DNA from 2 places in the Streptococcus oralis genome. Region 2 is predicted to be linked to the other one. Evidence: predicted binding sites of a transcription regulator. Region 2 holds the regulator's gene; the other holds the start of a gene.
The links. The regulator NrdR, encoded in region 2, represses ribonucleotide reductase genes. The targets are predictions, from matches to a motif close to ACACNATATATNGTGT.

Region 1 (11,461 bases), 450 kb from region 2:
TAGGAGTTAGAAAATTGGGGTAGGTTTAGTTGCTCTCCTTTAACAATGCCAACAACTTTTCAACTTCAGCCATAATGGTATTGTTGTCCTGAGCACCAAATAGCAGGTTATTTTTTAAGCCAGTGAGAGTTTCTTTGGCATTGGACTTGATAATGGGGTCTTGGATCTTTGCAAGTAACTCTTCAGCCTCTCTCAACTTCGCTTCAACCTTTTCAGTCTCGACCTGAGGTTCTTCTGCTTCCTCTGGTGATTCTTCTTCCGGCTCCTCAGTTGGTTTTGGAGATTCTGGTTTCTCGCTTTGCGGTTTTTCTTCGCGTGGATTTTCTTCCTCAGGTTTGTCTGTCTGAGGTTTCTCCTCGTTTGATTTTTCCGTTTGATTGGTATCAGCTTGGCCATTTTGGTTTCTTTGAACATGGTCACTTGCATTTCCCCAACCACTATCTGAATGCGGACGTTCGTTTGGATGTTCGACATAGTACTTGACAGTCGCAAAGAGATCTTCTAGACTATACCCCTTAGGTGCCTCATAAAGTCCTTCGTCAAACCACTCAAATTTGATGTTATGGTAATGATCATAATGAGGAATGATTAAACTACCGTTTTTAACTTCCACGGTATGTTGGAGATTGTAAGGCATACGATCAAGCGGCACCTTCTTAGCTGCTTTCACGCGGTTGTAGATAGCTTCTGCTCCTTTAGCCTCCGTATTTCCTGGATTCTGATGGTCTGTTGAAGGAGGAGTCAAACCTTTCTCTTTAGCATAAGCATGGGCCGCTGCTCTTTCAGCTTCAGACAAACTATCTTTCTTAATCCAATGACTGTGGGTCATATGCGGAGTTACATAGGCATCCCCCTCATCACTGGTGATATCACGAGGATCAAAGATATAGCCATCTTCTGTTGTATACTTGCCTGCCAACTTGGCTACTTGAATCTCATCATCTGTGTAAGCTATTTGCGCATTTGGTTTTCCTAGACGTTCTGGATGACGAATCGGTGCTAGAAATGCAAGTATATCTTCGACCAACTTAACTTTATCACTGCTTTCATCATTTAAACGTTCCAACAGTTTATCCAAAGCGTCAAAATCAACTTTACGACCTTTATTATCAAGTAAGTCCTGATGAATTCTTGCTAGAAAATCATGAGCCTTATTGTAAAATCCTCGATCACCAGATGGGAGATTGGTTTTCTTAGCTCCGAGCTTATGAGCTAAACTTTCTTGCTTGGCTAGCTTACTATCAATGGCTGCAGTAGTTTCATCTGATAATTCCTTGGCAGGAATATAACGAGATGTTCCATTTTCCTCAAATACATAGCCATTAGCTACTTTTCGAACCGCCTGTTTGACCAATTTTTCGTCAATTGGATTGCTTGGAGATGGTTGAGGATTTGGTGCAGGTTGCGGGCTTGGACTAGGTTCCGGAGTCGGTTGTGGACTTGGTTGTTCTGGTCTTGTATCCGGCACCCAATGATTTGAACGATAGCGAAGCGGGATGATGCGAGCGATTCGTTCTTCCAATTCAGACATCTGTGAATAAGGGATGAAATGGTAATGGTTCCCATGAGGTACAGCTACACCTCTAGCTGTTCGACTTATGATTTGCGCTGGGTCGAAAACAAGGCCATCAGATTCCACATGTCTTTGGCTCAAAGGCAGTTTGTAGAGCTGTCTTAAAAGACTATCAATGTCATCACTTTGACTTGCTTGGCTATCGTCGCTACTGTTACTGTTGTTAGCCGTGTTTGTGTTCGTATAGCCACTACCTTGATTATTATAGGATGGGGTCCATCTATCTACATCGCTGCTGGTACTGTTGTTGGTACGGCGATAAGTAGCAGTGTTTGATTGACCACTTCTACCAGATAGAAAGGCTTCTGCGGCAGCCAATTCGCTGGCTGATAACTCACTCTTAGGAATGTAATGGTAATGATTGCCATGAGGAACGATATAAGCATCGCCAGTATCTTCAATGATATCAGAGGCATTAAAGATATAACCATCATCTGTGGTGTAGCGTCCCTGTGAACGTGCCAAGGCTACCGCACCATCGTTTGCTGAAGTTCCTCCTTCACGATGCTGACTATGCTCTTGTTTTTGCCGATTGATTTCTTCTTTTGTACGGACATTATCCGCATGGGCTGCATCCTTAAGGTAAACATAGTATTTTCCGTCCACCTTGATTACATAACCACCCTTGATTTCACTGACAATATCTTCGTCCTTGAGCTGGTAGTTTGGATCCTTCATCAGCAACTCTTCACTGATGATAGCATCATAAGGGACCTTCCCATTGTAATAATGATAGTGGTCTCCATGTGAAGTGACATAACCTTGATCAGTTATCTTGATGACGATTTGTTCGGCATTAATGCCTTCTTTTTTACTGACCTCATCAGGAGTTAGATCCTCCGTTTTTTGCGCACCCTGTTTTCCATCTATATAGGAAACACGATTATTTTCCTTGACCGTTCTGGCTTGATACAGTCCCAATTCATAAGAACAGACACTTAACATCAAAGCTGCCGCAGAACCAGCTAGGTATTTTTTATTAATTTTCATCGAAACTCTCTTTCTTTTTGATATTTCTAGTTGCAATTCATTTCTAAATTGCAGAAACTCCTCTCTAGTACTTAACTGGTTAATAGTTTACTCCTAAATTTGCAGCTTGTCAAGAATTTTATGAACCAGTTAAGTACTTTTTTATTCTGACCACAATTTTCTCAAGATTGGACTTTATATAAGAAAGATTAGCTTGAAAATTCTTTTAAAAATATCAAAAAAAGTCCCTGCAACTTAGTTGCAAGGGCTTTTCAATTAATCAAAATTAACGTATTCTTTTTGAAGTTCAAGAACTTCTTCCATTGTTGAGCATTCTGTAAGGGCACGGTTTGCGTACTCTTCCATCTTAGCTGTGTCAAGTTTCTTCATCAAGCTACGTGTACGAAGTACAGATGTTGCTGACATAGAGAACTCATCCAAGCCCATTCCGACAAGGAGTGGAACAGCTTGTTGGTCACCAGCCATCTCACCACACATACCAGCCCATTTACCTTCAGCGTGAGCTGCTTTGATAACATTGTTGATCAAGCGTAGGATTGATGGGTTATATGGTTGGTAAAGGTATGAAACTTGCTCGTTCATACGGTCTGCTGCCATTGTGTATTGGATCAAGTCGTTTGTACCAATTGAGAAGAAGTCAACTTCTTTAGCAAATTGGTCTGCAAGCATAGCCGCTGCAGGAATCTCGATCATGATACCAACTTGGATATTATCCGCAACTGCAACACCTTCAGCAAGAAGGTTTGCTTTTTCTTCGTCAAAGACTGCTTTCGCTGCACGGAATTCTTTCAAGAGCGCAACCATTGGGAACATGATACGCAATTGACCGTGAACAGACGCACGAAGAAGGGCGCGGATTTGTGTACGGAACATAGCATCTCCAGTTTCAGAAATAGAGATACGAAGGGCACGGAATCCAAGGAATGGGTTCATTTCGTGAGGCATATCAAAGTAAGGAAGTTCCTTATCTCCACCGATATCCATTGTACGAACGACAACAGGTTTACCGTTCATTCCTTCAAGTACAGCCTTGTAAGCTTCGTACTGCTCGTCTTCTGTTGGGAAGTCTTGAGAATCCATGTACAAGAACTCTGTACGGTAAAGACCTACAGCTTCGGCACCGTTGGCATTGACACCTTCAACGTCTTTTGGAGTACCAATATTGGCAGCCAATTCAAAGTGTTTGCCATCAGCAGTTACTGTTTTAGCATCTTTCAAAAGTGCCCATTCAGCTTTTTGCTTCGCATAAGCTTCACCAGCAGCCTTGAATTCTGCCGCTTGCTCATCAGTTGGGTTGATAATCACTTCACCAGTGATACCGTTAACGGCAAGAATGTCACCATCTTTAACGATTTCAGTGATGTTGTTTGTCCCCAATACTGCTGCAATTTCAAGTGTACGTGCCATGATAGCTGAGTGGCTTGTACGTCCACCGATGTTGGTTACAAAAGCTTTAACAAAGTTTTTGTCCAATTGAGCTGTATCAGAAGGAGTCAAGTCATGTGCAATGACGATCACTTCTTCATTGATAGAAGCTGGGTTTGGCAATTTTTTACCAAGGAGGTTTGCCAATACACGTTTTGTCACGTCGCGGATATCCGCTGCACGTTCTTGCATGTATGGGTTGTCTTCCATGCCCTCAAAGATAGTGATAAACATGTCTGTCACTTCTTTCAGACCTGCTTCTGCATTCACTTTCTTCGCACGGATTGTTTCCTTGATTTGGCTAATCATTTCTGGGTCAGCAAGAACCATTAAGTGAGCGTCAAAAACTTGAGCTGCTTCTTCCCCTAGCGTACCTACTGCTTTCTCACGAATAACAGAAAGCTCGTCTTGTGATGCTTGTAGAGCGACATCAAGGCGAGCTTCTTCTGCGTTTGTATCTTCGACTGTAACAGTCTCAAATGACAAATCCGGTTGAACGAGTAGATATGCTTTTGCAACTGCAACACCGTCAGATGCTGCGATTCCTTTAAGCATTTCTGTCATTTTCCTTATGCCAATCCTTCTTTTTCCATAGTTTCAGTGATAGCAGCGATTGCGTCGTCAGCATCTGCACCTTCAGCTGAAATTGTAACGTCAGCACCTTGGCCAACACCAAGACTCATGACACCCATGATAGATTTAAGGTTTACTGATTTACCTTTGTACTCAAGAGTGATATCTGAAGCAAATTTGCTAGCTGTTTGAACCAACAATGTTGCTGGACGTGCGTGAATACCTGTTTCTGCCACTACGTGGAAATCTTTAGAAGCCATAGTTTGACTCTCCTTTAAGTGTTTTCTTTTTGAGTTATATGTGATAACCCTTACAAGACTGTATTATATCATCTTCAAGATAATTTTTCAAGTATTTTATGGACTTTTACTGAAAATGAAATTACTTCTTTTTCTATTATAATGAGCACTCTAGCAATTAAATAGCATATCTAAACACTAATTGTTCAAAAATGTTATCATCAAAATTCAATTTTCAAAGCTATTTTCTCTTAATATCAATCAGAAGACAATCCTAGTAAATAATGAAAAAAATAATACTATTTAGTTATAATTAATATAACTCAGCCAACCTATTATTTGAAAAGACTTCATCAAATACTGAAATTCTAAAACCTACTCTTACCATCAACAGTAGAGAATTTATTCAATTTGCTACTTAAAGTAAAATAGGCTTGTAGCACCTAACAGTAAAAATGTAGATATATCTAAATAGTATAAGTAGAACTAAAACTTTGATTGATTCCATTCAAATAAAGTATCCAACCAATCAAAAACGACATTATGGGCGAGTCTTAAATTATTGACTTGGCAATGAGCGTCCGCACCACTTTCCGCCTCAAATACTTGAAGTTTAGTTTGTTGATTTTTAGATTTAAGTGATTCATAAATTACCTTAGTTTGATGCTGCAGTTCAGCACCCTCACCCTTTCCCATGATAAACAGGCATGGGCATTGAATTTTTTGATAATCTACAATCTTTGCATAGTTAAATACATCATCAATAGCACTCTTAAAATCAGAAGTACCAAACTGCCATGCATACTTTTTAAGATTCAAATTTGCTGATTCATTCAAATTTCCAGCTAATTTTAAAATGGCATTTATTAACCAACTAGGTGCTTTCAAACTTGATCCGAATTCTTTTCTGAAGAGCTCTGCAACGTCGTAAATAGGGGTACTAGCAATCCAAGCATGAATTCTTGGATCCTTTTCGACAGCTTGTGCGGTAAAATATCCCCCTCCGCTGACACCATAAATGGCTAAATAATTTAGTTTAGGATTTCTATTTTCCAACCAGTCTATGCATAATGAAATTGGAATAGAGGCATCCACACCAAAGATTAGCCCTCTACTAGGATTGCTCCCTTGACCAGGAAGATCAACCATTAAAACATTATAATTTCGTATCCATCCAGGATATCCTGCAAAATAAAATAAATCTTCGCGATAAGTATCACCTCCACCGATCATAATCAGCGTTGGGCAATTATCACCGCTATGAAGATAATAACCAGGCAAGTAGGAATCCTGATAAGCAATAGTTAGTTTTTCAATCGGTGTACCTAGTGAATGAATTGCACTAGAGAACGCCTTCTCCATTTGACAAACGATAGGTAAGTATTCGGCAGAAAATGGATCAGTAAACTGGATTGCCGATCGAAGTGAGTAGGTCTGTGCGAGATAATACTGCGCCTTTGTTTGTTCACTCAAACCTAAATTACTAACCTTTTGTTCAAGATAGTTCACATGTGATAAAAACTCATTTTTCCAGTCATCAGGTTTTGGTGAATTACCTAACTTTTGAGCAAGATAATACAGCTCTCCATGAGAGAAGCCAAAAACTTCACCGATTCCTAGCAACCAATTAAAGAAAAAATCCGTATCCCCATTCTTAAAAAATACGCGAGTAGATTGCCGTTTTAAAATAACCTCGTTTTCTTTCACTACGCACCTCCTGATTTGCATTCTTTCATTTATTAATCTATTAATCCTATTTCCCTAACAACATTATACTATATATTTCCACAGTAAGTATAAGTTTCTAAAGTGAATAACTCTATTCTAATAGTTTTTGCATATTCAACATTTATCTAACTCATCTACTGTCTTTTATATTTTTTAAATAGTCTATATACCTAAATATCGTAATCGCTATAAACTCTTTTCATAGCTTCATTTTTAAATTTATTCCTATCTATAAGTTCTATGGTCACTACTAGTATACCACATAAAGCGAATACTTCCCAAAAATTACAGTTATATACTCTCTATCAAGAATACGAAATTCATAATCTATTTGGATGAATGCAGTATAATCTAACATCTTCATTTTAGTTATCTTTTAAATATTTTAATACAAAATATAGGGACATCTTGTGCAGAGACTTTCTTTTTTTCATTAATATTACAGTTTCAGTTTTGTTAAAGCATTGTCTCCGCTAAACTTATTCATGCTCTTACGATTTTTGCTATTTTCAACTTCTTTCAAAAACCACTATATCTTGTATTTTAATTTTAAAACTGTAACTTTTAGGCACAAGATTTAGTTTAAAAAGTTTGACAAAGTTTTTTTTTCTGATATACTAAGAAAGTAATCAAATTTTATGAGGAGTTACGAAATGGTAACGGTTTATTCTAAAAATAATTGTGTACAATGTAAAATGACCAAACGTTTCTTGGATAGCAACAATGTCGCTTATCGTGAGATCAATCTCGACGAGCAACCTGAGTATATCGATCAAGTTAAAGAGCTCGGTTTCAGTGCTGCTCCTGTTATCCAAACACCAACTGAAGTCTTTTCAGGCTTCCAACCAGGAAAACTGAAACAATTAGCATAATCTTAGTACATCATCCAGAAGAAACTCGCTTCTAGGGCTAACTTAGAAGCCTTTCTTTTGTAATTAGATAAGGGAAATTTTATGGGATTAAAACATCTTGAGGACGTAACTTACTTCCGTCTCAATAACGAAATCAACCGTCCTGTTAATGGACAAATCATGCTTCATAAAGATAAGGATGCCTTGGATGCCTTCTTTAAAGAAAATGTGGTTCCAAATACCATGGTTTTTGATTCAATCACTGATAAAATCAACTACCTCATTGAACATAACTATATCGAAACTGCATTTCTCAAGAAGTACCGTCCAGAGTTTTTGGAAGAATTGCATCAATTTATCAAGGATCAAAACTTCCAATTCAAATCATTCATGGCTGCCTACAAGTTTTACAATCAGTACGCCTTGAAAACTAATGACGGTGAATATTACCTTGAAAGCATGGAAGACCGCGTCTTCTTTAATGCGCTTTATTTCGCTGACGGTGATGAGGCGATTGCGACTGATATTGCCAATGAAATCATCCACCAACGCTACCAACCTGCTACTCCTTCCTTCTTGAATGCTGGACGTGCTCGTCGTGGGGAGTTGGTATCCTGTTTCTTGATTCAGGTGACTGATGATATGAACTCTATCGGACGTTCCATCAACTCAGCTCTTCAACTTTCACGTATCGGTGGTGGTGTGGGAATTTCCCTCAGCAACCTTCGTGAAGCCGGAGCTCCTATCAAAGGTTATGAAGGTGCTGCTTCTGGTGTCGTACCAGTTATGAAGCTTTTTGAAGACAGCTTCTCTTACTCAAACCAACTCGGGCAACGTCAAGGTGCTGGGGTTGTCTACCTCAACGTCTTTCACCCTGACATCATCGCTTTCCTTTCAACCAAGAAAGAAAATGCTGATGAAAAAGTTCGGGTTAAGACCCTTTCACTCGGTGTTGTAGTACCCGATAAATTCTACGAATTGGCTCGAAAAAATGAAGAAATGTATCTCTTTAGCCCATACTCTGTAGAGCTTGAATATGGTGTGCCGTTCAACTACATCGACATCACTGAGAAATACGATGAATTGGTTGCAAATCCAAATATCCGCAAGACAAAAATCAAAGCGCGTGATTTGGAAACTGAAATCTCTAAATTGCAACAAGAGTCTGGTTACCCTTATGTAGTCAACATTGATACGGCTAACCGTGCAAATCCAGTTGATGGTAAGATTATCATGAGTAACTTGTGTTCTGAGATTCTTCAAGTTCAAGAACCAAGCTTGATCAACGATGCTCAGGAATTCCTTCAAATGGGAACGGACGTTTCATGTAACCTTGGATCAACAAACGTGGTCAACATGATGACCTCACCAGACTTTGGTCGTTCTATCCGTGCTATGGTTCGTGCTTTGACTTTCGTTACAGATAGTTCACACATAGTAGCTGTTCCTACTATCGACCACGGAAACAGTTTGGCTCACACCTTTGGCCTTGGTGCCATGGGACTTCATAGTTACCTTGCCCAACAACTCATCGAATACGGATCTCCTGAGTCAATTGAATTTACAAGCATCTACTTTATGCTTATGAACTACTGGACCTTGGTGGAGTCAAACAATATTGCGCGCGAACGTGGTATCACCTTCCACAACTTTGAAAAATCAGACTATGCTAACGGAAGCTACTTCGATAAGTATGTAACTGGCGAATTTGTTCCAAAATCAGACCGTGTTAAAGAACTCTTTAAAGATGTCTTTATTCCAAGCGCTGCTGACTGGGCTGAACTTCGCGAAAAGGTTCAAGCAGATGGTCTTTACCACCAAAACCGTCTTGCTGTAGCGCCAAATGGTTCTATCAGCTACATTAATGATGTTTCGGCTTCTATCCACCCGATTACGCAACGTATCGAAGAACGCCAAGAGAAGAAAATCGGTAAGATCTACTATCCTGCTGCAGGTTTGTCAACAGAAACGATTCCTTACTACACTTCTGCCTACGACATGGATATGCGTAAGGTGATTGATGTTTACGCGGCTGCAACTGAACACGTGGACCAAGGACTTTCACTCACTCTCTTCATGCGTAGCGACATTCCAAAAGGTCTTTACGAATGGAAGAAAGAAAACAAACAAACAACACGTGACTTGTCTATCCTTCGTAACTATGCCTTTAACAAGGGGATCAAGTCTATCTACTACGTCCGTACCTTTACAGACGACGGTGGAGAAGTCGGTGCTAACCAATGTGAAAGCTGTGTGATTTAATTTTTTATTCTAAATTGTTCAAATTTACAGCTTAACTTTTCAAATTAGGAGAGAAGTATATGTTTGGATTCAGTAAAAAGAAAAGAGAATATGATAGATTGAGATTTGAAAACTCTGTTTTAAATGAGTTACACTCACAAGATAAAAAGAGAATATCCTATCTTAAAAAAGAAAAAGAAACTTTAGAAAACGAAACTAATACAATAGCTTCTGATGCACTACGAAAAGGTAGTTCAGTAGCAGGAAAGTATTTGTCTCAAAAAAGAATTCAAAAAAACGAGAGATTATAAACATGGAAACTTACTACAAAGCCATTAACTGGAATGCCATCGAAGATGTCATCGACAAATCAACTTGGGAAAAGCTGACGGAGCAATTCTGGCTCGATACGCGTATCCCCTTGTCAAATGACCTAGACGACTGGAGAAAATTATCAAACAAAGAAAAAGACTTGGTTGGAAAAGTCTTTGGTGGTTTGACCCTTTTGGATACCATGCAATCTGAAACAGGGGTTCAAGCACTTCGCGCAGACATCCGTACACCACATGAGGAAGCTGTTTTCAATAACATCCAATTTATGGAATCTGTCCACGCAAAATCCTATTCTTCTATCTTTTCAACCTTGAATACCAAGGCTGAAATCGAAGAAATCTTTGAATGGACCAACACTAACCCCTACCTACAAAGAAAAGCGGAAATTATCAATGAAATCTATCTCAATGGTAGCCCACTTGAAAAGAAAGTTGCCAGTGTTTTCCTTGAAACCTTCCTCTTCTACTCTGGTTTCTTTACCCCCCTCTACTATCTCGGTAACAACAAACTGGCCAACGTTGCGGAAATCATCAAACTGATCATCCGTGATGAGTCTGTTCATGGAACTTATATTGGTTACAAATTCCAACTTGGTTTCAACGAATTACCTGAAGAAGAGCAAGAAAAGCTCAAAGAATGGATGTACGACCTGCTCTATACCCTCTACGAGAACGAAGAGGGCTATACAGAAAGCCTCTATGACGGTGTTGGCTGGACTGAGGAAGTTAAAACTTTCCTTCGTTACAATGCCAATAAGGCCCTTATGAACCTAGGACAAGACCCGCTCTTCCCAGATTCAGCTGATGATGTCAATCCAATCGTTATGAACGGAATTTCAACAGGAACTTCTAACCACGACTTCTTCTCTCAAGTCGGAAATGGTTACCTCCTTGGTGAAGTTGAAGCCATGCAAGACGAGGATTACAACTACGGTTTAGACTAATTTGGCCAATCATTCAAAATATCATGGTTTGTTTAAAACAACCATGATATTTTTGTTTTTGTTTTATTTTGTTTTTTTCTATTTGAATGATTGAGAATTTTATGGTAAGATAATAATAGTAGAAATCGAGGTGATAAGGATGCTAAAGCAAGAAAAACTAGATAGTATTCTAGAAGCAGTAAACACAAAAGGCACTATTACTGTAAAAGAGATTATGGATAGTCTTGATGTGTCAGATATGACAGCCCGTCGATACTTACAAGAATTGGCAGATAAGGATTTGCTGGTTCGTGTGCACGGTGGCGCTGAAAAACTTCGTACAGGTTCTCTCTTAAGCAACGAACGCTCAAATGTCGAAAAACAAGGCTTGCAGATTGCTGAAAAACAAGAAATTAGCCGTTTTGCGGGTCATTTGATTGACGAAGGTGAGACTATTTTTATTGGACCAGGTACGACCTTAGAATGCTTTGCTCGTGAACTCCCAATTGATAATATTCGTGTTGTAACAAACAGTCTTCCTGTTTTTCTCATCCTAAACGAACGAAAACTAACAGATCTGATTTTG
Region 2 (11,461 bases):
GGACTGTACCACGCTTGATTTCATTGTGGATGGTCTGAGGAGCTTTTCCAAGTAGAGAGGCGATTTCTCTATTTGATTTCTCTTCATTTTTCCATCGTTCGATTAAGCGACGACTATGGATTGTCAAGTGTTTAGCTTTTGTAGTATAATTGATTTGCATCTCTGTGCCTTTCTTGTGTTTGTGGTGAACAACAAGTCTAACACAGAGGTGTTTTCTTATGCCTATAACTAGATTTCATTTAACAACATAGACTAGTTGAACCAGCTCATTTTTAGGAAAGTTGGCTGGCTAACTTCATTATAGAACTTTCAATTTTTATACAAGCGCTAAAAGAAGAAGCTCTATAATATTTGTAGTGGGTAAATCCCCTATAGATCTTATGGAGTCTATTTTGTTGTAGAAAAAAAGTCCCATAAGATTTATAATGAAAAGCGACCAAACCATCATTAGAAAGAATCATATGGAACCATTACATTTTATCATAAAACTACTCGATATTAAAGACCCTAATATCCAAATTATGGATGTTGTTAATAGAGATACCTTCAAGGAAATCATCGCTAAACTGGACTACGACGCCCCATCTTGTCCTGATTGCGGAAGTCAAATGAAGAAATATGATTTTCAAAAACCTTCTAAGATTCCTTACCTTGAAACGACTGGTATGCCTACTAGAATTATCCTTAAAAAGCGTCGTTTCAAGTGCTATCAGTGCTCGAAAATGATGGTCGCTGAGACTTCTATTGTCAAGAAGAATCACCAAATCCCTCGTATTATCAACCAAAAGATTGCTCAAAAGTTGATTGAAAAGACGTCTATGACTGATATTGCTCATCAGCTGGCCATTTCAACTTCAACTGTCATTCGCAAGCTTAATGACTTTCACTTTAAGCCTGACTTTAGCCGTCTTCCTGAGATTATGTCTTGGGACGTTGAAACAGTCAGAGGAGTGACTATTTCAATCGGGAGATGAAGATGAGTTTCATTGCGCAAGATTTTGAAAAGCTCAATATCATCACTGTTCTTGAAGGTAGAACACAAGCTATCATCCGAAATCACTTTCTTCGCTACGATAGAACCGTTCGCTGTCAGGTGAAAATCATTACGATGGATATGTTTAGCCCTTACTATGGCTTAGCTAAACAGCTTTTTCCCAGTGCTAAAATCGTTCTAGATCGTTTTCACATTGTACAACATCTCAGCCGTGCTATGAGTCGTTTGCGGGTCCAAATTATGAATCAGTTTGAGCGAAAATCTCATGAATATAAGGCTATCAAACGTTACTAGAAGCTCATTCAACAAGATAGTCGTAAACTCAGCGATAAGCGATTTTATCGCCCTACTTTTCGTATACACTTGACGAATAAAGAAATTCTAGACAAGCTTTTGAGCTATTCAGAAGACTTGAAACACCACTATAAGCTCTATCAGCTCTTGCTTTTTCACTTTCAGAATAAGGAACCTGACAAATTCTTCGGACTTATTGAGAACAATCTAAAGCTGGTTCATCCTCTTTTTCAGACTGTCTTTAAAACCTCTCTCAAGGACAAAGAGAAAATCGTCAACGTCCTTCAGTTACCTTATTCCAACGCAAAATTGGAAGCGACTAATAATCTCATTAAACTTATCAAACGAAATGCCTTTGGTTTTCGGAATTTTGAAAACTTCAATAAAAGAATTTTCATCGCTCTCAACATCAAAAAAGAAAGGACGAAATTCGTCCTTTCTCGATCTTAGCTGACTTCAACCCACTACAGTTGACAAAGAGCCGTTTATTTCCGTTTTCTCGCAATCAAGTGAATCGGTGTTCCCTCAAAGACAAAGGCCTTGCGGATTTGATTTTCCAAGAAACGCAGGTAAGAGAAGTGCATGAGTTCTTCTTCGTTGACAAAGATGACAAAGGTTGGTGGTTTGGTTGCCACTTGGGTTGCGTAGAAGATTTTGAGTCGTTTCCCTTTGTCTGTCGGTGTTGGATTGATAGCAATGGCATCCATGATGACATCGTTGAGCACCGCAGACGGAATACGTGTATTTTGACTTTCACTGATTTGCTTGATCATCTCAGGCAGTTTGTGGAGTCGTTGCTTGGTAAGAGCGGATACAAAGACAATCGGTGCGTAAGGCAGATATTGGAACTGCTCACGGATATCCTCTTCCCATTTCTTCATGGTGTGGTTGTCTTTTTCAAGAGTATCCCACTTGTTGACCACGATAATCATCCCTTTACCGGCTTCGTGGGCAAAACCTGCGATACGCTTGTCGTACTCACGAATACCTTCTTCGGCATTGAGGACCATCAAGACCACGTCAGAACGGTCAATGGCACGCATGGCACGCATGACAGAGTATTTCTCAGTATTTTCATAGACTTTACCAGATTTACGCATACCAGCTGTATCAATCATGGTAAACTCTTGACCATCCGCATCTGTAAAATGGGTATCAACGGCATCACGAGTTGTACCAGCAACGGGACTAGCAATCACGCGGTCTTCTCCCAAAATGGCGTTGATCAAACTTGATTTTCCAACGTTAGGACGACCAATCAAGCTAAATTTAATCACGTCTGGATTTTCTTCTTCGACTTCGTGTGGTAGATTTTCCACGATGGCATCAAGCACATCCCCTGTTCCGATACCGTGGACAGACGAAATTGGCAGCGGTTCACCCAAGCCTAGTGCATAGAAATCATAGATGTCATTTCGCATCTCAGGATTGTCAACCTTGTTAACGGCAAGGATAACAGGTTTATGGGTTTTATAGAGTTTGCGAGCTACATACTCATCTGCATCTGTGATTCCTTCTTTTCCAGACACCACAAAGACGATGACATCGGCTTCTTCCATGGCAATTTCTGCTTGGTGCTTGATTTGCTCCATGAAGGGAGCATCGACATCGTCAATCCCTCCAGTATCAATCATACTAAAGGAACGATTGAGCCACTCACCCGTTGCATAGATACGGTCACGTGTCACACCCTCGACATCTTCTACGATTGAAATTCGCTCACCAGCGATCCGATTAAATAGGGTTGATTTCCCAACATTGGGACGTCCCACAATGGCAATAGTTGGTAAGGCCATGTTTTCTCACTTTCTACAATAACTTTTTCTGTTCTAGATTCTTCCGAGTTGAACTAGGTTCGGCTTGACCAAACTGCTCTGCCAAACGTTGACTCCAAGAGGTCTTCGCACGCGCACCAGCATAGTCTGCCTGTACTTTGTCATAGTCCAAAATCGCCGCTACTGGCTGTTCTTGGTATTCCTCTTCAAATACCACTTGGTTCAAAGGCAGTCTTGGTTTGACATCGTGTTGTTGATCTGGCACGCCAAGGGCAATCCCAAAAACAGGGTAGGTATAGTCAGGCAGGTTAAAAAGCTCTGCCACTTCTTCTGACTTGTAGCGGACCAAGCCGATAATAACACCACCATATCCCAGACTCTCAGCAGCAAGCAAGGTATTTTGCCCCGCAAGCGCAGCATCCACAGACGTGATAAGGAGAGCTTCTACTCCTTGGGGTTGGAAAGTGTCCGTATGAAGGTTTGCTCCCTTTTCAGCTCGGTTTAAGTCACCAACAAAGAGCAAAAAGGCTGCTGACTGGCGAATGGCTTCCTGAGGAACCAATTCATATAAGGCATCTTTCTTCTCTTGACTACGTACAAGAATCACAGAATAAGATTGAAAATTTTTCCAAGATGATGCCATTTGCCCAGCAGTCAGAATCTCGTCCAAGTCTGTTTGAGGAATATCTTGCTCCTTAAAACGACGAACTGAAGTATGAGCTTTCATCAGTTTAATGGTTTCTGTCATCGGCGATTTTCTCCTTCTAGTCTTGTCTCCTCAGCCAAATAACGGATTCGTTCCATAACCCGTCTAGCTTCCCAAGTCTCATCATTCCCATTCTTTCCTTTGGCAAAATGTTTTTCCAAATCTTGGAAATTAAAGTTGGAAGTAAAGAAGGTCGGCAAATCTTCCTGCATGCGGTACTGAAGAATGACTTGGAGAATCTCATCACGCACCCAAGGGGTAGACTGTTCTGCACCAATATCATCCAAGACCAAGACTTCTGCTAACTTGATCTCATCCACCAAAGTCTTCACAGATCCTTCACCGATAGCATTTTTTACATCAATGACAAAACTTGGATAGTGGAGAATGGTTGTTGAAGCACCACGTTTTTCAGATAGGTCGTGAGCTAAGGCCGCCATCATGAAACTCTTACCGACACCAAAATCTCCATAAAGATAGAGACCTTTTCGGATACTTGGGTAAAGGTCAACAAAAGAATAGAGTCTCTCAAAAATCGGCAAACGTCCTAAGTCATCTAGGTCAATCTGAGCCAATTTCGCTTTCTTTAGACTTGCTGGTAGATTGATCAACTTGAGACGATTCTTGATAGCTGCCTCTTTTTCAGCCGCGATTAGTTCTGGTGTTTCTTCATAAGACACATCCGCATAACCGTGATTCATGACCAAGATAGGCTTATAGCCACGCGCTATATAGTCGGCATCCCCACGAAGAAACTTATCCCGTTCTGTGATGTATTGATTGAACTTGGAGATGCTACGATTTAACTCCTCTGGACTGAGGGATTCTTTCTGGATAAAAGCCGCTACATCTGGGTCTTTCATAATCTGCTGGACTAGGTCCTGATACTGAAAACGACTTGTCTGACGTTTGATAACGTCACCCACACTTTCCATCTAGTCTCCTCCTTCTTCTAATCGGGCTAACATTTCTTGTTTTTTGCGTTCTAGTTCCAGACGAGTTTCCTCGCTGGTTTGATTTTTATATTCTGGATTACTCCACTTGGGAACATTGGTCTTAGTCGAGCTAGTTTTCGATTTTTGGTCTTCTTGCCCTTTTTGCTGACGCTCTCGAATCCGAAGCACAGCTTCTTCTGCTGTCCGAATTTTTTGATAAGCATAGTCATTTGCGACCTTCATGGCATATTTTTCATTGACATTTGCCGAATCAACCTTGTTAAAAGTTAGAAGTAAGACGATATTGATGACTTCGTCCAACAAGCCTAAAGACGCCATCTGGTGAAGAAGTTCCCGTTCGCTCTGGGTGATGTTCCCCTTACGCGTTTGTTTGATTTCCGCTAAAAATTGTAGGGGAGTTTTGTTTTTGGCTTCCCTGATAATGGTCATTTCTTTGGGGCTAAAGTCCGAAGATACCTGCTTTTGTGCTATCTTTTCACGCATGCGTTTGACTGAAATAACCTGAGCCACCGCTGTCGCCTGGGCTAGTTGATAGGTTTCAAACCAGGTCCATTTTTTTTCATCCGCAATGGCAAACAATTCCAAAACATCTGCCTGCTCGTTTTCAAAACGCAAACCATCCCGAGCCATCAGCCGCTGAAAATGCTCTAAATCAAAATCATTTTTCATCTTGATTTTTGACTCGATTGGTGTCACTTCTTCAGTCAGGGTTGGAAAGACTTGACTCAAAGAAACCGAGAGTACTTCTCCCTCACTTGGAGCCTGCCTCATGGCAGAAACAGCTGTATCACCTATCTTTTTCTCCAAAAGTCTACTATAGACAGAATGATTTAGGAATTCCTGACTGGAAAGGGGAGAATGAAGCTGCAATTCATAGACATCCTCCTTCTGATAAAGGGTCAACAAATCCAAAGCAGATAAGACTTTGAGGGATTGGAGCAAGGTCGGCATGCCAAAGTTTAAGTGGTTGAGGATGTGGGAAAAGAGGTGTTCCTTTTGCCCACCATCCCAAAAGGTAATGGCGTATAGATAGAGGCTCAGTGCCTCCTGACCGATAATCGGGAGGTAGCACTGCACCAGAGAAGAGGTATCTTGCGACACCCGATTATTCTTTAGAAAAGAAAAACGGTCATTTGGCTTCATTTACTTTTCCTTTTTCTTCTTAGAGGACTGGGTGATCTGCTGGAGCAGACTCTCCAACTCACTCACATCCTTAAAGCTACGGTAAACACTGGCAAAACGAACATAGGTAATCTCATCCAGCTCCGCCAATTCTTCCATGACTAAAGAACCAATATATTCACTTTGGATCTCATTCTCACTGCGACTGCGGAGTTTTTGCTCGATACGATTGACCACCATGTTGATTTCATCACTTGACACAGGGCGCTTCTGGGCTGAGCGGATAATCCCATTAAAGATTTTATCTCTCGAAAATTGTTCTCGCGTACCGTCTTTTTTGACGACAACCAGCGTTCTTTCTTCTACTCGTTCATAGGTTGTAAAACGATGCTGACACTCGTCGCACTCACGTCTTCGGCGGATGGTATTTCCTTCTTCGGCTTGTCGACTATCAACAACACTAGACTTGGTAGCCCCACATTTTGGACAACGCATGCATTTCCCTCCTTGTCGTTTCCTTTTCATTATACCATTTTTTGAGCAATTCCCAAAACAATTCTTATTTTTACTTGACAAGTTTTTTGTTTTATTGTATTATTTAATTAGAACAATAAAGAAAAAGAAAGGAGACTATGATGTCCTGGTCATTTGATAATACAAAACCCATTTATTTGCAGATTATGGAAAAAATCAAATTACAGATTGTTTCCCATGAACTGGAACCCAACCAACAGCTCCCAACCGTAAGGGAACTAGCGAGCGAGGCTGGGGTCAATCCCAACACAATTCAGCGTGCCTTGTCTGATCTTGAGCGCGAGGGCTTCGTTTATAGCAAGAGGACTACTGGTCGTTTTGTCACCGAGGACTTAGATCTCATCGTTCAGTCCCGCAAACAGCTTTCTGAGGAGCAACTGAAAAACTTTGTAACGGGTATGCTTCAATTCGGCTATCAAAAAGAAGAACTGCCAAGTGTGCTCAGCGAATACATTAAAGGAGTGTAAAATTATGACATTACTAGCATTTGAAAATGTATCCAAATCCTATGGGGCTACAGCAGCCCTTAACAATATTTCCCTTGAGATTCCCGCTGGAAAAATCGTCGGGCTTCTCGGTCCGAACGGATCTGGGAAAACAACCCTAATCAAACTAATCAATGGCCTCCTTCAACCAGATCAAGGACGTGTCCTTATTAACAACATGGATCCAAGTCCTGCTACCAAGGCCATTGTCTCTTATCTACCAGACACGACTTATCTGAATGAACAGATGAAAATCAAAGAAGCACTGACCTACTTTAAAACTTTCTACCAAGATTTCAATCTTGAGCGGGCTCAGCATCTTTTAGCAGATCTTGGCATTGATGAAAACAGTCGTCTCAAGAAATTGTCAAAAGGAAACAAGGAAAAGGTTCAGCTCATCCTGGTTATGAGCCGTGAAGCTCGTCTCTACGTGCTCGACGAACCGATTGGTGGTGTGGATCCAGCTGCCCGTGACTATATCTTGAACACCATCATCAACAACTACTCACCAACTTCAACTGTTTTGATTTCTACCCACTTGATTTCAGATATTGAGCCGATCTTGGATGAAATCATCTTCCTAAATAATGGAAAAGTTGTCCGTCAAGGAAATGTTGATGATATTCGTTATGAGTCAGGTGAGTCGATTGACCAGCTCTTCCGCCAGGAGTTCAAAGCTTAGTTAAAGGAGATTATTATGTTTTGGAATTTAGTTCGTTATGAATTTAAAAATGTTAACAAATGGTATCTAGCTCTCTACGGTGCTGTGCTTGCAATTTCGGTTTTGATTGGTGCATCCATTTCTGGTATTAGTCAGACCTACACTAGCTATGGTAATGATCCCTACTATCTGTTAGGCTTTCTGATCTTAGTTTTTGGTGGGCTCAGCGTTACTCTCTGGATCGCGACGATCTTTCTAATCGTTCGACGCTTCAAGGGAAGTGTCTACGATCGTCAGGGCTATCTGACATTGACTCTGCCCGTCTCTGAACACCAAATCATCAACGCCAAATTACTGGGTGCTCTCATTTGGTCAATCATAAGCTATATTGTATTTATCTTGAGTATCATTATTATCTTCTCACTCACCCCTGTAGTGAAAGATTTGCCACTCCTCTATCGATTTATCTCTCCTTATCTCGGTTACGGTTGGCTCTACGCCCTCTCTCTTCTGGTCGGTTCAATTACTTGGATTTTATCTATTTACCTTTGTATCTCAATTGGTCAACTATTTAACGAGTATCGTACCGCTATGGGAATTTTAGCCTATATCGTGATTAACATCGTGATTGGCTATATTTCTATCTTCTTCCGAATGGATTATGATTTTAACCTCCTAATTAGCGTTGATATCCTCAAAGATTTCATTCTAGCAATTATCTACTACCTCGGAACCTACTACATCTTGAAAAACAAGGTTAACTTGCAATAAAAAATGCCCAGCTAGAAAGCTGGGTTTTTCTTTAACTCAATATCAAACTGGCTACAATGGGACTGACAAAGACGTAGAGAATACCGGTGACACCGATAGCCAAGCCACCCATGGCGCCTGCTACAGAGCCGTATCGAAAGGCGGTTCCCGTTCCGACTGCGTGGCCTGTTCCTCCAAGGGAAAGCCCGACTGCTACCGGATCATCAATTTTCAACCACTTTAAAAGTGTTGGTCCGATAACACTGGTTAAAATCCCAGTTGCCACTACGACGACCAAGGTCACAGTCGTTAAACCTTGCAATTTTTCTGTGATTCCCACTGCCATGGCGGTTGTCACTGACTTGGGAAAGAGAGAAATGGCTAGGAAAAAGTCCATGCCAAAGATTTTCGCCACTATGGCAGTGAAGCTAGTATTGACAACTACTGCTAGCAGACTACCAAAGAGAATACTCCGAGCATGGTGCTTCATCAAGTGAAAGCTCTTATAAAGCGGAATCCCTAGAGCCACTGTCGATGGGACAATCAAATTATTCAGATAAACCCCACCTTGGTAGTAATCTTGGTAAGAAATACCCGTCACCTTTAGAAAGATGATAATGAAAATAGCTGACAAAAGCAAAGGCGTCGTCAATGGATGGGGAAAACGTCTGTAAATCAACATCCCCACTAGATAAGCTAGTATAGACAATGCAATCCCAAACAGAGGATTGGATACAAATTCGCTCATTTGGCATCTCCTTTCTCATAATCTCCCTCAAACCGTCTCTTGATGAACTGAACCACTAGGGCGATGAGGACAATGTTGATAACAGCCGCAAAAAAGACAATCAAGACGATAGGCAAGAGATAGGGGGCAATCACATCAAACTTTTCCATGATTCCCACTGCTGGTGGCAAAAAGAGAATGGTCATATTAGCCAGCAGAAAATTCCCCACCATATTGACATGCCTGGTCCTTAGCCACTTGAATTGCAGGGCTAGAAAAAGAATAATCAAACCGATAATACTGCCTGGGATAGGCAGATGAAAGAAACTGGAGATTCCCTCTCCGATAAGAGAAATCACAAAGAGAATCATTAATTGAACATATAACTTCATCTCAAACTCCTTGAAATAGAATTCTTGCATACCAGTTTACTCTTTTTTCAGAAAATTTCAAGGAAATATCAAAATTTTTCTTTCTTGCAAGGATTAGCTAAAAGTAGTATAATCATTGCATGCGCAATCATCTTATGTTGCAAAGACAGTCAGTAATGACTCTGCTATTTTTACTTTGAAAAGAAAGGAGAAAGCAATGACCTATTTGGAAAAGTGGTTTGACTACAATCGCCGTCAAAAAGAAATGGAAGCCTTGTTGGAAGAAACTATTGCCCAGCAGAGTGAACAAAGGCTGACCTTAAAAGAGTTTTACCTGCTCTACTATCTGGACCTAGCTGATGAAAAATCTCTACGGCAGATTGACCTGCCAGACAAACTCCATCTCAGCCCGAGCGCTGTTTCTCGAATGGTAGCTCGACTAGAAGAAAAAAACTGCGGTTTACTTAGTCGCAGATGTTGCGATCAGGATAGACGAGCTAGTTTTATCTGCCTGACTGATGAGGGACAAACAGCTCTATCTTACTTGCAAAAAGCCGTCGAAGAAAGACTGGAAACGAGTCTTGACTTCATTTCTTAATCAGATTTTTTAAAAAAAGTTGCGTGCGCAATCATTTTTCTTGACATTCCTCTGTTCAAGGAGTACAATAAAGTCAAGATCGAATAAAGGAGTTTTATATGATCGAAATTACCTACCTAGACGCCAGCAAACAAGAGAGAAGCATGACTTTCGAGTCTTACCAAGACTTTGAACGTTCTCAACATGCCTGCCTCATCGGCGTTGCTGATTACTATACTGTCCAAAAATTAACCTACAATGGTCATGACTTGGACTACCATGGGACTTATGGAGATGTCTTCTTCTATCTCATGAAACAAGATTTAAGCCAATATAACTAAAAAAGGAGAAATACAATGGCAAAAGCAATTACAGATGCAACATTTGAACAAGAAACAAAAGACGGTTTGGTCTTGGTAGACTTCTGGGCAACTTGGTGTGGTCCATGTCGTATGCAAGGACCGATTTTGGATAAATTGTCTGAAGAACTTTCAGAAGATGTCTTGAAAATCGTTAAAATGGACGTAGATGAAAATCCAAACACAGCTCGTGCCTTTGGAATCATGTCTATCCCAACTCTTCTCTTCAAAAAAGACGGCCAAGTGGTAAAACAAGTTGCGGGTGTTCATACTGCGGAACAAATCAAGGCCATCGTTGCTGAATTGAGTTAATCACACTAGAGACCAAGTGCTTTATTTGGTCTCTTTTTTCTTGCCCTTTGCCATTTTTCAAAAAATATGCTAGACTGTAGGTAGAATATTACGATGTTTGGGACATGCCATCGCTAAAAAAAACCTCTACTTGGTATTTTTTAGCTCCCCTCAAGGGAGCTTTTTGCGTGCTCTGAACATGTCCCATTTTAGAAGGAGTACTATGAAACGTCAATCAGCCTTGGTCGTCTTTAGTGGGGGTCAAGATTCCACAACCTGCCTCTTTTGGGCTAAAAAACACTATGAAACAGTCGAAGCTGTCACCTTTGCCTACGGCCAACGCCATCATCTCGAAATTCAAGTTGCCGAAGAAATCGCTAAGGAACAAGGCATTCGTCATCACATCTTGGATATGTCTCTACTGGGACAAATCACTGAAAATGCCTTGACTTCTGATCTGGAAATCGAGCAAAAAGAGGGAGAGATTCCCAATACCTTTGTTGACGGTCGCAACCACCTCTTTCTGTCCTTTGCGGCAGTTCTTGCTAAGCAACGGGACATTAAAGACATCGTGACAGGTGTCTGCGAGACAGATTTCTCAGGCTACCCTGATTGTCGGGATGTCTTTGTCAAATCCCTTAATGTTACGCTCAACCTTGCCATGGATTACGACTTTGTTATCCAAACACCTCTCATGTGGCTGGACAAGACTGAAACTTGGGAATTAGCCGACCAACTCGGTGCCTTTAACTATGTTCGTGAAAAGACCTTGACCTGCTACAATGGGATTATCGGAAGTGGCTGTGGAGATTGCCCAGCCTGCCACCTACGTCAACATGGACTAGATGTTTATCTCTCA

Region 1: the regulator NrdR is predicted to act here: its motif matches at 7,055-7,070, upstream of nrdH (glutaredoxin-like protein NrdH).

Annotation. Positions count from the first base shown of each region.
Region 1 covers NZ_CP065707.1:1,490,025-1,501,485, forward strand. The annotation lists gene I6G42_RS07320 (pneumococcal-type histidine triad protein) at 26-2,563, opposite strand; gene ptsP (phosphoenolpyruvate--protein phosphotransferase) at 2,819-4,552, opposite strand; gene I6G42_RS07330 (phosphocarrier protein HPr) at 4,558-4,821, opposite strand; gene I6G42_RS07335 (alpha/beta hydrolase family protein) at 5,287-6,507, opposite strand; gene nrdH (glutaredoxin-like protein NrdH) at 7,182-7,400, shown strand; gene nrdE (class 1b ribonucleoside-diphosphate reductase subunit alpha) at 7,482-9,641, shown strand; gene I6G42_RS07350 (hypothetical protein) at 9,701-9,931, shown strand; gene nrdF (class 1b ribonucleoside-diphosphate reductase subunit beta) at 9,934-10,896, shown strand; gene I6G42_RS07360 (DeoR/GlpR family DNA-binding transcription regulator) at 11,036-11,461, shown strand, end outside.
Region 2 covers NZ_CP065707.1:1,041,593-1,053,053, reverse strand. The annotation lists gene I6G42_RS05175 (IS30 family transposase) at 1-160, opposite strand, end outside; partial or broken gene I6G42_RS05170 (ISL3 family transposase) at 462-1,738, shown strand; gene der (ribosome biogenesis GTPase Der) at 1,774-3,084, opposite strand; gene I6G42_RS05160 (NADPH-dependent oxidoreductase) at 3,098-3,811, opposite strand; gene dnaI (primosomal protein DnaI) at 3,808-4,704, opposite strand; gene I6G42_RS05150 (DnaD domain protein) at 4,705-5,868, opposite strand; gene nrdR (transcriptional regulator NrdR) at 5,869-6,342, opposite strand; gene I6G42_RS05140 (GntR family transcriptional regulator) at 6,483-6,848, shown strand; gene I6G42_RS05135 (ABC transporter ATP-binding protein) at 6,853-7,548, shown strand; gene I6G42_RS05130 (hypothetical protein) at 7,564-8,298, shown strand; gene I6G42_RS05125 (LrgB family protein) at 8,330-9,025, opposite strand; gene I6G42_RS05120 (CidA/LrgA family protein) at 9,022-9,396, opposite strand; gene I6G42_RS05115 (MarR family winged helix-turn-helix transcriptional regulator) at 9,593-9,973, shown strand; gene I6G42_RS05110 (DUF4649 family protein) at 10,072-10,293, shown strand; gene trxA (thioredoxin) at 10,309-10,623, shown strand; gene queC (7-cyano-7-deazaguanine synthase QueC) at 10,826-11,461, shown strand, end outside.